3 regions of the Bradyrhizobium sp. CCBAU 11357 genome follow, and region 1 is predicted to be linked to each of the others. Evidence: predicted binding sites of a transcription regulator. Region 1 holds the regulator's gene; each other region holds the start of a gene.
The links. Region 1 encodes LexA, which represses DNA repair genes until DNA is damaged. Its sites were predicted from a motif close to TGTTCNNNNTGTGTTCNG; they were not measured.

Region 1 (4,227 bases):
ATTCTGACCTCTCCGCCAAACTGATCAGCAAGGCCGCCGACCTGAAATCCCAGGCCGATCCGCTGCCCGACAAGGATCAGGGCCCCAAGGCGCCCGACGTCGCGGATTTCAGTCCGGGCGATCCGACGGAGCGTTGACCGATGTTGGCCGTGGCGCTCGTCATTCTCGTCCTTGCCATGGCTATCCTCGTTCCGGTCTGTCTCGCCTTCCGCATCATGCCGCGGCGGAGTTGAGCCGACCTCCTCCACCCACCGATCACGCAGGATAAATCATCCCGCGTGCTGCTTTGCCTCACGCCTGCACTCGGCTAGAACTCTCGCCGCCCATTTACCGATGTGCTCAGCAGGAGTTCGCCCGTGGCCCTGATGCCGGTTTCTGACGCGCTTGCCGCGGTGCTGACCGGCGCCGAGCCGCTGGCTGAAGAGATGGTTTGCCTCGACGAGGCCCACCATCGTGTGCTCGCGCACGATGTCGCGGCGCGGCGCACGCAGCCGCCGGAGGCGATGTCGGCGATGGACGGCTATGCCGTGCGCGCATCCGACGCGGCCATCGAGTCCAGGCTGACCGTCGTCGGTGCGGTCGCGGCGGGTCGGCCGTTCGCGGGAAGGATCGGCCCCGGCGAAGCCGTGCGGATCTTCACCGGCGGCGTCGTTCCCGACGGCGCCGATGCGGTCGTGATCCAGGAGGACACAATTGCCGACGGCAAGCATGTCACGATCAAGGAAGCCGCAATTTGTGGCCGGCACATCCGCCCTGCGGGGGTGGACTTCCGCGAAGGCGACGTGCTGCTGCGCAAGGGAATCCGTCTCACCGAGCGCGATCTCGCCCTCGCCGCCGGAATGAATCATCCTCATCTCGCCGTTATCCGCCGCCCGAGGGTCGCGATTCTCGCCACCGGCGACGAGCTGGTGATGCCCGGCACCGCGCCTGGTCCCGGTCAGATCGTCTATTCCAATGGCTATGCCCTGCACGCCCTTGCCCGCAGCGAGGGCGCCGAGACCATCGACCTCGGAATTGCCGCCGATACGCTGGAATCCACGTCCGCCGGCATCCGCCGCGCACGCGAGAGCGGCGCCGACATCCTGGTCACGACCGGCGGTGCGTCGGTCGGCGACCACGATCTGGTCCAGCAGGCGCTCAAGGGCGAAGGCATCGCGATGGCGTTCTGGAAGATCGCGATCCGGCCCGGCAAGCCGATGATGCATGGTCGGATAGGCGCGATGCGCGTGATCGGCCTGCCCGGCAATCCCGTGTCGTCATACGTATGCGCCTTCCTGTTCATGGTGCCCTTGATTCGCGCCCTGTCGGGCCGTTCAGTGATTCATCATCAGCGCGAGCGCGCCGTGCTGGGCCGCGACCTCGGCGCCAACGATCAGCGCGAGGATTATCTGCGTGCGCGGCTGGAGGTGCGCGACGACGGCACGCGCGTCGCCCTTCCCGTCAGCCATCAGGACTCCTCCCTGCTTGCGAATCTCGCTGCGGCACAGGTACTTCTCGTGCGCGCACCGTTCGCGCCGAAGGCCGAGTCCGGCACGCCTTGCGAGGTGCTGCGGCTGCCCGTCTGAGCTGCCCGGCCACACGCATCCGCGAGTTTGGCTGCGTTCACCATAAATTAAGCAGTTGCGGAACACATATCGAACATATAGTGTCCGTTCATGATTTGTTTCGAGGATGTAGCGGCTTATTGCCGACTTCATCGTCTCGGAATCGAACGACATCAACCGGGGGACTTTGGTCGAGATGTTGACGCGCAAACAATACGAGCTTCTGCGGTTCATCAGCGAACGTCTGAAGGAAAGCGGCGTGCCGCCGTCCTTCGACGAGATGAAGGATGCGCTCGACCTGCGCTCGAAGTCAGGCATTCATCGCCTGATCACTGCGCTCGAGGAGCGCGGCTTCATTCGCCGCCTGCCCAACCGCGCCCGCGCCATCGAGGTGATCAAGCTGCCCGAGCTCCAGGCCGCCGCCGGCAATCGCCGCGGCTTCACCCCGAGCGTCATCGAGGGCAATCTCGGCAAGGTGCGCGCGAGCTCCAGCACGCCCGCGGATGAGGGCGAGCGCCCCGTCGCGGTACCCGTGATGGGCCGCATCGCGGCCGGCACGCCGATCGAGGCGCTGCAGACCCGCAGCCACACCATCAGCGTACCGCCGGACATGCTCGGCTCGGGCGAGCACTACGCGCTCGAGGTGCGCGGCGATTCGATGGTCGAGGCCGGCATCCTCGACGGCGACATGGCGCTGATCCAGCGCAACGAGACCGCCAATACCGGCGACATCGTGGTGGCGCTGATCGACGACGAGGAGGCCACGCTCAAGCGCTTCCGCCGCCGCGGCGCCTCGATCGCGCTCGAGCCCGCCAATGCCGCCTACGAGGTCCGCATTCTTCCGCCGAACCGCGTGAAGATCCAGGGCAAGCTGATCGGGCTTTACCGGAAGTACTGATACCGGAAGTAAGCGCTACGCGCGCTTCGTTCGTCGATCCAAGATTGGAGCGGATACTTGTCCGCTCCGGCCGGATGGTCTCTCTGGTTCTGCGCTGACTGTTCGGCGCCTCTTCCCGCGCGACACTCGCCCATGCGGACACGCGGCCATTTCGCTCCGCCGGTAGAGTTGTGCCGACAGCGCCGATAGTGCGGGCCAAATGCAAGGACGCGAGGTTTGTTCCTATCGAATCCGGGAAAGATAATGTGATCGCGTGCTGCGGATGCGAGCCGCAGATTTGCCCATAACCGAGCAGAGCGTTGGAGGCTTCCACTCTGATAGAGGCCTGCGCCTCGAAAGAGACGCGGGTCGCTATCCCAGTATGAGGAGCACCCGATGTGTGACTATAGCCTGCATGCCGTCGCGACGCGCCCCGCCGAAGTTGGCGAGACGATCGTCACGACAACCTTCCGCGGCACCTCGACGCGCGGCTTCGCCTCCGAAGCCGATCTCTCCGTCGCGGTCTGTCTGCTGCCGGGAACGGAGCTCGCTTTCGCCGATAACGTCCGCTATGACAACCGCTGGATCTGGACGCGCACCGTCAACTCCCGCGTCGGCAAGTTCGGCAAGATCGACCCGCACATTCCCGATCGCCATCATGACGCGATCGAATTTCCGGACGGCAAGTACGTGCTGGTGACGCAGCTCGTCGAAGGCCAGCGCGCGACCGTGCTGCAATTGCCGGTGACGCAGCAAGCCATCGAGCGCGAGCACAAGCCGCAGATCGTCGCCGACACGCGGCCCACGATCACGCGCCTGCCGATCGGCTGACGCCGTCGGCCCCGACCGAAAAGTCGAGGGCCAAATTCAAATGCCATCGCCGGCCGCGGCCGGCGAGATGGTATGGTTTGCGTCCTGCGGGATCCCGTCGGACCGATTTTCCCCGCATCGATCTTCAATCGTCGGCCTGCAAGTCGGCCTCCGATGGCGTTGCGTCCCGGTTGCGAGGCAGGGCCGTCTTCGGCACGAGGCTGCCGTCGAAATCCCCCTCGCCGGCGCCGGCCGGCAGCCAAGGACGGCTTGCCCCTCTCGCCCTCACCGCCTGCACCGAAAAACCCTCTCCGCTTCGCGTCAGAGCCAGCGCGCCCTGACTGGCAAGACGCGCCCGATCGACGACCATCGCCGCGCAATCGGGCGGCGCGGGCCGCGCCGTCACCACCAGCGCGGCGCGGCTGCAATCATCGGCCAGCGCGTCGATGCGCGTCGCCAACGCGATCAGCCGTCCGTCCGCGAGCGGCGCCACGCAACCGGACTCGTCACACGACACGCCGCTCACCAACGAGGCGTTGCCGGCATCACGCGGATCGGCATCGGCGGCCAGCCACTCCTTCAGCAGGAAGCTGTCCTTGCTGGCGCGGATCACTTGCAAGCCTCCATCCCCGCCCCGGACCGCGACGCTCGCGCCATCCCCGGCAATCAGGACATCAGGCTGGCGCACCGACAGCCCCCAGAGGATCGCCGCCAGCAGCACCAGGGCGCCGGACCAGCGCAAGGGCGTGCGCAACAGGCCCATCACGATGAGCCCGAGGCTTGCGGCGATCAGCGGCGCGATCCCGAACGCCGGAATGCGGCCGACGGCGCCCGGCAGGGCCGCCACCCAGCGCGCGACCAGGACCATCCACTCGATGCCGATCCCCATCAACCACCAGAACACGCCATCGAGCCCGAAGGGGGCCGCGAGCAGTCCCAACAGCCCGGCCGGCATCACCAGCGCCGAGACCACCGGCATGGCGCCGAGATTGGCGA
Region 2 (4,227 bases), 110 kb from region 1:
GCGGCTACGCCTGGATCGACAACAAGATTACCGTCAGCTCGCCCTTGGCAAGCGTCTCCGACAGCAAGTGGCATTCGGGCTGGACGGTCGGCGCCGGCATCGAGGCATTCTTCGCGCCGCAGTGGTCGGTCAAGGGCGAGTATCTCTATCGCAGCCTGGGCGGCGAGACCTATTTCTCGGGTATCGGCGCTCCGGTGAACACCGGCACGCTCAACCTTCACACCGTGCAGGTCGGCGTGAACTATCACTTCGGTGGCCCGGTCGTCGCGAAGTACTGAGCTTCGTCTTTGACGCACCCGCGTTACGAAAGGCCGGCCTCGCGCCGGCCTTTTTGTATTTGTCGCGGCCGTCCGTCCGCTGGCGTTTTCGGACGGATGTGGCGGCCGGGTGACACAACTTTTAGCTTCAATGGTGTAAAGCAACGATGTTACTTGGGTCATGAGGTCCGCTGCTCTTCCGCTCTCCGGAAGACCGGAATGAGAAACGGAAGTGGGGAATGGATATGAAGAAGCTTTTGCTGGCTTCGGCCAGTTTGTTCGCACTCAGCGCGTTGGCACCGGCCTCGGCGGCCGATTTGGCGGCCCGCCCCTACGCCAAGGCTCCGGTGGCGCCGATCGCAGTGTACAACTGGAGCGGCTTCTACCTCGGCATCAACGGCGGTGGTGCATCGAGCCGCAATTGCTGGGATCTCAATGCCGTGCTCGGTGTGGCAATCCCGGTCGTGTCCGAAGGCTGTCACAACGCGACCGGCGGTCTCGTCGGCGGCCAGGTCGGTTATCGTTGGCAGTCGGCTAACTGGGTGTTCGGCCTTGAAGCCCAAGGCGACTGGGCCAATCTGAAGGGATCGAACGCGAGCCCGCTTGCCGCTTTCGCACCCGTGGTCAATCAGACCAGAATCGATGCCCTCGGCCTGTTCACCGGCCAGGTCGGCTACGCCTGGAATAACGTGCTCTGGTACCTGAAGGGCGGCGCCGCGGTCACGCACGCCAAGTATGACGGCCTTCTCGGCGGCGTGGTCTTCGATAGCGCGAGCGAGACGCGCTGGGGCGGCGCAGTCGGCACCGGCATCGAATTCGGTTTCGCACCGAACTGGTCCGTTGCGATCGAATACGACCATCTGTTCATGGGCGGCCGCAACGTCAATTTCACGGTGCTTGGCGTCAACGACCGGACCGACCGCATCAAGCAGGATGTCGACATGGGCACCGTTCGCCTTAACTACACCTTCGGCGGCCCGGTCGTCGCGAAGTACTGATCTTCCAAGTCACATCGTCACGGAAGGCCGGCCTCGCGCCGGCCTTTTGCTTTTGGGCGGGCTGTTCCGAGAGCGGTTCCGCAGCGCTCCTGCTGCCAGATGCCGCCAGCGCGCCAACAATCCGTTGACGATTCGCAAGTCCCACTGGAAATCCGCCGCCGTTCTTCCTACGTTCGCTGCCATACCCATCGGCGCCGATCCCGGTTCCGGGCGAAGCGCGCCTTTTGCATTGGCGCGATCGCGCGTCTTTGGATTCCTCGAGGACCTCTGGGATGGACGAAGTGATCAGGGCGAAGCGCCAACAACAGAACGCGGGCTCGAGCCTGCGCGCAATTACGATCCGCGGCGCGCGCGAGCACAACCTCAAGAATATCGACGTCGAGATTCCCCGCGACAAGCTGGTGGTGTTCACCGGCCTCTCCGGCTCCGGCAAATCCTCGCTCGCCTTCGACACCATCTATGCCGAGGGCCAGCGCCGCTACGTCGAATCGCTGTCGGCCTATGCCCGTCAGTTCCTGGAGATGATGCAGAAGCCCGACGTCGACCAGATCGACGGCCTGTCGCCGGCGATCTCGATCGAGCAGAAGACGACGTCGAAGAACCCGCGTTCCACCGTCGGCACCGTCACCGAGATCTACGACTACATGCGCCTGCTCTGGGCGCGCGTCGGCGTGCCCTATTCGCCGGCCACGGGCCTGCCGATCGAGAGCCAGACCGTCTCGCAGATGGTCGACCGCGTGCTGGCGCTGCCCGAGGGCACGCGCCTCTATCTGCTCGCCCCCGTCGTGCGCGGCCGCAAGGGCGAGTACAAGAAGGAGCTCGCCGAATGGCTCAAGAAGGGCTTCCAGCGCGTCAAGATCGACGGCACCTTCTATGAGCTGGCGGAAGCCCCCAGCCTCGACAAGAAGTTCCCGCACGACATCGACGTCGTCGTCGACCGCATCGTGGTGCGCGCCGATATCGGCCAACGCCTCGCCGAGAGCTTCGAGACTGCGCTGAAGCTCGCCGAAGGCCTCGCCGTTGTCGAGTTCGCCGATGCGCCCGCGGCGGCTGCCCCTGCGGAGGAGAAGAAGAAGACCGCAAAGATCCACGACAAGAGCGGCCCCGAGCGCATCCTGTTCTCGGAAAAGTTCGCCTGCCCGGTCTCCGGCTTCACCATCCCCGAGATTGAGCCGCGCCTGTTCTCCTTCAACAATCCCTACGGCGCCTGCCCCGCCTGCGGCGGTCTCGGCGTCGAGCAGCATGTCGACGAGGACCTCGTCATCCCCGAGAAGGATCTGACGCTGCGCAAGGGCGCGATCGCGCCCTGGGCCAAATCGTCATCGCCCTATTACGTGCAGACGCTGACCGCGCTCGGCAAGCACTACAAGTTCACGCTCGACACCAAGTGGAAGGACCTGCCGAAGAAGACGCAAAACGCGCTCCTCTACGGCTCGGGCGAGGACGAGATCAAGTTCTCCTACGAGGACGGGGTGCGCTCCTACGACACCAAGAAGCCGTTCGAGGGCGTCATCACCAACATCAACCGCCGCTACCGCGAGACCGAGAGCGAGTGGGCGCGCGAGGAGCTGGCGAAATATTTCCACGACGTGCCCTGTGAGGGCTGTAAAGGCTTTCGACTCAAGCCCGAGGCGCTCTGCGTCAAGGTCGGCGGCAAGCATATCGGCGAGATCTCGGAGCTGTCCGTGAAGGGCGCCGGCGCATGGTTCGAGACCGTGCCGGAGGCGCTGAACGCGCAGCAGAACGAGATCGCGGGCCGCATCCTGAAGGAGATCCGCGAGCGCCTCACCTTCCTGCTCGACGTCGGCCTCAATTATCTGACGCTGTCGCGCTCCTCCGGCACGCTGTCCGGCGGCGAGAGCCAGCGCATCCGCCTGGCCTCGCAGATCGGCTCGGGGCTCACGGGCGTGCTCTACGTGCTCGACGAGCCCTCGATCGGCCTGCACCAGCGCGACAACGCGCGCCTGCTCGATACGCTGAAGCGCCTGCGCGATCTCGGCAACACCGTGGTCGTGGTCGAGCATGACGAGGACGCCATCCGCCTTGCAGATTACGTCCTCGACATCGGCCCCGGCGCCGGCATGCATGGCGGCAACATCGTCGCCGAAGGCACGCCCGCCGAGATCATGCGCAACCCGAAATCGCTGACCGGCAAGTACCTCACCGGCGAGCTCGAGGTCGAGGTGCCGGAGCGGCGTCCGCCGAACCACCGCCGCACCATCAAGGTGGTGAACGCGCGCGGCAATAACCTCAAGAACGTCACGGCAGAGATTCCGCTCGGCCTGTTCACCTGCGTCACCGGCGTGTCCGGCGGCGGCAAGTCAACGCTGCTGATCGATACGCTCTACCGCGCCATCGCCCGCAAGCTCAACAACGCCAGCGAGGGCGCCGCCCCGCACGACCGCATCGAGGGCCTCGAGCACATCGACAAGATCATCGACATCGACCAGTCGCCGATCGGCCGCACCCCGCGCTCGAATCCTGCGACCTACACCGGCGCCTTCACGCCGATCCGCGAATGGTTCGCCGGTCTGCCGGAAGCGAAGGCGCGCGGCTACGAGCCGGGCCGCTTCTCCTTCAACGTCAAGGGCGGCCGCTGCGAAGCCTGCCAGGGCGACGGCGTCATCAAGATCGAGATGCACTTCCTGCCCGACGTCTACGTCACCTGCGACGTCTGCAAGGGCAAGCGCTACAACCGCGAGACGCTGGAGGTGCTGTTCAAGGGCAAGAGCATTGCCGACGTGCTCGACATGACCGTCGAGGAAGCCGCCGAGTTCTTCAAGGCGGTGCCGCGCGTGCGCGAGACTTTTCAGACATTGCACCGCGTCGGGCTCGATTACATCCATGTCGGCCAGCAGGCGACGACACTCTCGGGCGGTGAAGCGCAACGCGTCAAGCTGGCAAAGGAATTGTCAAAACGCGCCACCGGCCGCACGCTCTACATCCTGGACGAGCCCACCACCGGCCTGCAC
Region 3 (4,227 bases), on a different contig from region 1:
AGCTCGATAAGCCGCGCCTCCGTCGCGCCCAATCCGGTGATTGGTGACGGCAGTTCAGCTAGCAACGCTTCCAGAGCCGGCTTCAGGAAAGGTAGCCTGGGTAAATCCCTTGTCAGCAACCCGAAGCAAAGTTCAGGCGTCGGCGCCCGATACGCCTCCCAGGCCATGTTGGCTATCTCGAAGTCGCACTCTGCGATCTCCGATTCCCGCACCGTACGATCGCGAAGTTGCTGGCCGTCCGCATCGCGCAGATCGAAACTGACCCGTCGCAGTCTCAGACAATCGGTGATCGATGGATGGGACCGCAAATAGTCCAGGATCCAGATCAATTGCAATTGACTGTTAGGCTCAGGGTCGAACCAAAGCTCGATGAGCTCGACGCCATAGGTCTCGCAAAACCGAACCAGGCCAGTCTCCTTGTGCGCGAGACCGGTCTGAGGCAACCGGCCAACAAGATCGGACCACCGCACCTCCGGATCGCCCCTGTAATAGCCTCCCGTAAGATAGTCCTCGAGATGGTGCGACGTAGGCAACGGCCCCCAAACGAACCGAAAGATCAACGGGACGACCATGTCGGCGCGATCGGCGTGGGCAAGACCGACGCCGGACGAACTCGTCAGAATCACACGCTTCATCTCGACGCGCCCTTCGCCACGCAAAACGAAACGGGCACCGAAGACGTCGGCAACTCAACGTCCTCAGTGCCCGCTCCTCGCGAAAACTTGTCGCTGGTCGAGGTTTACTCGTCCGCCGGCTCCTCGCCGTCGGCGTCGCGCTCGGGCGTGCCGGCCAAAATCTGCTCGGCGATCAGACCGGAATTCTGGCGGATCGCGGTCTCGATCTTGGCGGTGATGTCGGGGTTGGCCTTCAAAAACGCTTTCGAGTTCTCGCGGCCCTGGCCGAGGCGCTGGCTGTCATAGGAGAACCAGGCGCCGGACTTCTCGACGATGCCGGCCTTGACGCCGAGATCGAGGATCTCGCCCATCTTGGAGACGCCCTCGCCGTACATGATGTCGAACTCGACCTGCTTGAAGGGCGGGGCCAGCTTGTTCTTGACCACCTTGACGCGCGTGGTGTTGCCGACCACCTCGTCGCGCTCCTTGATCGCACCGATGCGGCGGATGTCGAGGCGCACGGAGGCGTAGAATTTCAGCGCATTGCCGCCGGTGGTGGTTTCCGGCGAGCCGTACATCACGCCGATCTTCATGCGGATCTGGTTGATGAAGATCACCATGGTGTTGGACTTGTTGATGGAGGCCGTTAGCTTGCGCAGCGCCTGGCTCATCAGACGGGCCTGCAGGCCCGGCAGCGCATCGCCCATCTCGCCTTCGAGCTCGGCCTTCGGCACCAGCGCCGCCACCGAATCGACCACCAGAACGTCGACGGCGCCCGAGCGCACCAGGGTGTCGCAGATCTCCAGCGCCTGCTCGCCGGTGTCGGGCTGCGAAATCAGGAGCTCGTCGATGTTGACGCCGAGCTTGCGGGCATAGACCGGATCGAGCGCGTGCTCGGCGTCGATGAAGGCGCAGATGCCACCCTTCTTCTGCGCTTCCGCCACCGTATGCAGCGCCAGCGTGGTCTTGCCCGAGGATTCCGGCCCGTAGATCTCGACGATGCGCCCCTTGGGCAGGCCGCCGATGCCGAGCGCGATATCCAGCCCAAGCGAGCCGGAGGACACCGCCTCGATGTCCATGGAGCGGTCGTTCTTGCCGAGCTTCATCACCGAGCCCTTGCCGAACTGCCGCTCGATCTGGGAGAGCGCGGCGGCCAGAGCTTTACTCTTGTCCATGGAAGATCCTTCGACGATACGCAGGGCAGTTGCGGACATTGGTCGTGCTCCTTATGGCGAGGATTCGCGTGAGGGACAAACGGTTGCGAGGCAGCTCGGCGATAAAACCAATGTACCCCATTTGTTCTAGGTTCGCAATATGTTCTTTGCGGATTATGTCTTTCGGACTACACCACCAGACCACGGAGCTGGTCGCACCGGCTTCATGAACCATCGCGGAAAGTCCGGGTTATCCGCTCATGCATCGCCTCTGGTATTTCGTGGCCTTCCTCGCCGTCACCGCAACCGCATTCGGTGCCCTGGTGGCTTTTGACAAGTTCCTGGGATGACCGGAGGCCTCCTTGATTGGCGGCCTCTTTGGTTGATGGAAGTCGACCTCTGGGGTCCGACAAACCAGCCATGCTGGATCGTCACCCTCCCCGCTTTGCACTGAGTGCACAACTGAACAGACGCGGATCCATTTCCGGATCCTAATGCATCATCACCGCGCGGACCCAGGCCACTATCGGTGATGAGAACGCTCACCTCGCGCTCCCGCCTCCTCGCACGGAAAGAGCGCGCCATGTTCAAGCGACGACGTTTCAAGCAGCAACTGACCCTTCAGGACCGGCTGTCCGCATGGGTGAAGCAGGTCCGCGAGGAGGCATCCAAGCTTCCTCCCGGGCCGGAGCGGGATGCGCTGCTCAAGAAGGCCCGCCAGGCCGACGTTGCCAATCATCTGAGCGATTGGGTCAAATCGCCGGGGCTGCAGCCGCCGAAATAACCGGGGCTTGCGCCGGGTTTCTCGAAGCGAACATGACCGGCATCAACGACGCGCGGCCGGCGCGCCGTCATGTTTCCGTAATCCTGCGGCACCGAACCTTTTCGCGGTCTCCGGTTTTCTGTGGGGATGGGACCGCAACTTTTGGGGACCTCAGCTCATGACGGACAACGACGCGCACCACGACACGATCAGGCGAAAGCCGCTGCTGGAGGCGGCGCACGAGGAGATGGTGAAGTTCGAGCGCAAGGAAAACGAGTTCCGCAAGAAGGACCGCGAAGAGCGCGCCGCCGAGCTCCATCTTCCGCTGAACGAGATCAAGGTCCACTAGGCACCGCCAGGACGGCTTCCGGAGCGGGTCGAGGTCCGCCCGCGACGGGGCGCCAGCCGGCGGTTTGGACGGAATCCCCCGATCGGCATCGCCGGTCGGCCACCGCAACCGCGGATGCATAAGGTATCTAAATACTACTCGTAACCCGTTGGCCGAGCGAGGAAATTGCCCGGCACCCTACTGTGCATGGGGTTGTTTTCCCGCTTTTGAAAGGCGGCAGCGCCGGCGCCATCGATGCGAGCGCCCGGCACGCCGATCCCGTCTACAGCAGCGCCAGAAGAATCAGGCCTATCACCAGCACCACGAAGCCAGCCGCCGTCGCGGCGGCAAATGACCGCTCTATGTTATCCATGATGCCACCCCGTTGTCGGCGCGCCACGTTTCCCCCATGGCTGCGCCGAACGGATGAAAATCTTGCCGACGGGTGTGTCCGCAGTGGTGCGGACGGATGTCGAAATTGGGACCGGTACGGGGTCAGTCTGCGGCCTTTCGATCACGCTCCTGCCGGGCGTTCGCCTGTCAGGCTGCCGTAAGCTCAGCCGGCTAGGGTCACTCGGCTATGGTGTTGCAGCCCAGCACCCAGCCTCCAAACAACTCTCCGCCCCGCTTGGCTCTCCCTAGGCGGGGCCTTTTCATGCCTGCCGGCCGGCGCTGGGTTCCCGCTCCTCCCGGGTCAGGCGCAGCGCGAAGGCGCGGATCGCGGGCGCCGCCAATAGCACGACCGGCAGCATCGCGGCCCACGCGATCAGCCAGGACACCATCCAGTGCCGAACGAAGAGCATCGGGCTGCCTGCGGGAAAGCTGGCGATTCCCGCCGCGATCAGCGAGGTCAGCCCGGACTGGATGATGCCGAAGACGAAATGCGCATAGCGGCGGGGAATGCCGAGCATGAGGGGCCCATGGTTGCTTGCCCGCGATCAGGCAAGCAAGGCACATGCCGTCAACCTGAGGCAGCTCCGCGCCCGGGCGGAACCGCGCTGTGGGCCCGCCGGGCCCCAGGAACTTTGTTCATGGTCGGAGAACCACGGAGATCGAACGCCGTTCGCGTGCGGCCAGCGACAGATCTTCCTTGCCAGCGGAATATTACGACGACCAACATGTTTGCAGGCCTGAAGGTGAATCGTGGGAGGTGACCATGAATCACAGGGGCGTCGAGTTCACCGTCGCCAAGACGGCGATTCCCGGAATCTGGCAATGGCAGTTCCGCATCGGCGACCAGATCAAGACCGGCAAGACCGAGACCAGGATCGACCTGCTGGCGATCCGGCGTGTGCAGCTGCGCATCGATCGGGAGCTGAAGGCGATCGGGCGAAAGACGGCCTGAACCGTTTCGCCGTCATGCGCCAT

Region 2: a site for LexA is predicted at 1,415-1,432, ahead of uvrA (excinuclease ABC subunit UvrA). Genes of this name have one in related genera too.
Region 3: a site for LexA is predicted at 1,919-1,936, ahead of recA (recombinase RecA). Genes of this name have one in related genera too.

The regions. Positions count from the first base shown of each region.
Region 1 covers NZ_LBJW01000106.1:36,777-41,003, reverse strand. Annotated here, with positions in the region: gene XI05_RS24295 (hypothetical protein) at 1-137, shown strand, start outside; gene XI05_RS24290 (molybdopterin molybdotransferase MoeA) at 357-1,565, shown strand; gene lexA (transcriptional repressor LexA) at 1,741-2,442, shown strand; gene XI05_RS24280 (hypothetical protein) at 2,818-3,252, shown strand; gene XI05_RS24275 (ComEC/Rec2 family competence protein) at 3,377-4,227, opposite strand, start outside.
Region 2 covers NZ_LBJW01000106.1:148,499-152,725, reverse strand. Annotated here, with positions in the region: gene XI05_RS24815 (outer membrane protein) at 1-278, shown strand, start outside; gene XI05_RS24810 (outer membrane protein) at 503-1,255, shown strand; gene uvrA (excinuclease ABC subunit UvrA) at 1,528-4,227, shown strand, end outside.
Region 3 covers NZ_LBJW01000108.1:44,135-48,361, reverse strand. Annotated here, with positions in the region: gene recA (recombinase RecA) at 740-1,828, opposite strand; gene XI05_RS26940 (hypothetical protein) at 2,352-2,552, shown strand; gene XI05_RS26935 (hypothetical protein) at 2,710-2,880, shown strand; gene XI05_RS26930 (DUF2798 domain-containing protein) at 3,513-3,770, opposite strand; gene XI05_RS26925 (hypothetical protein) at 4,016-4,204, shown strand.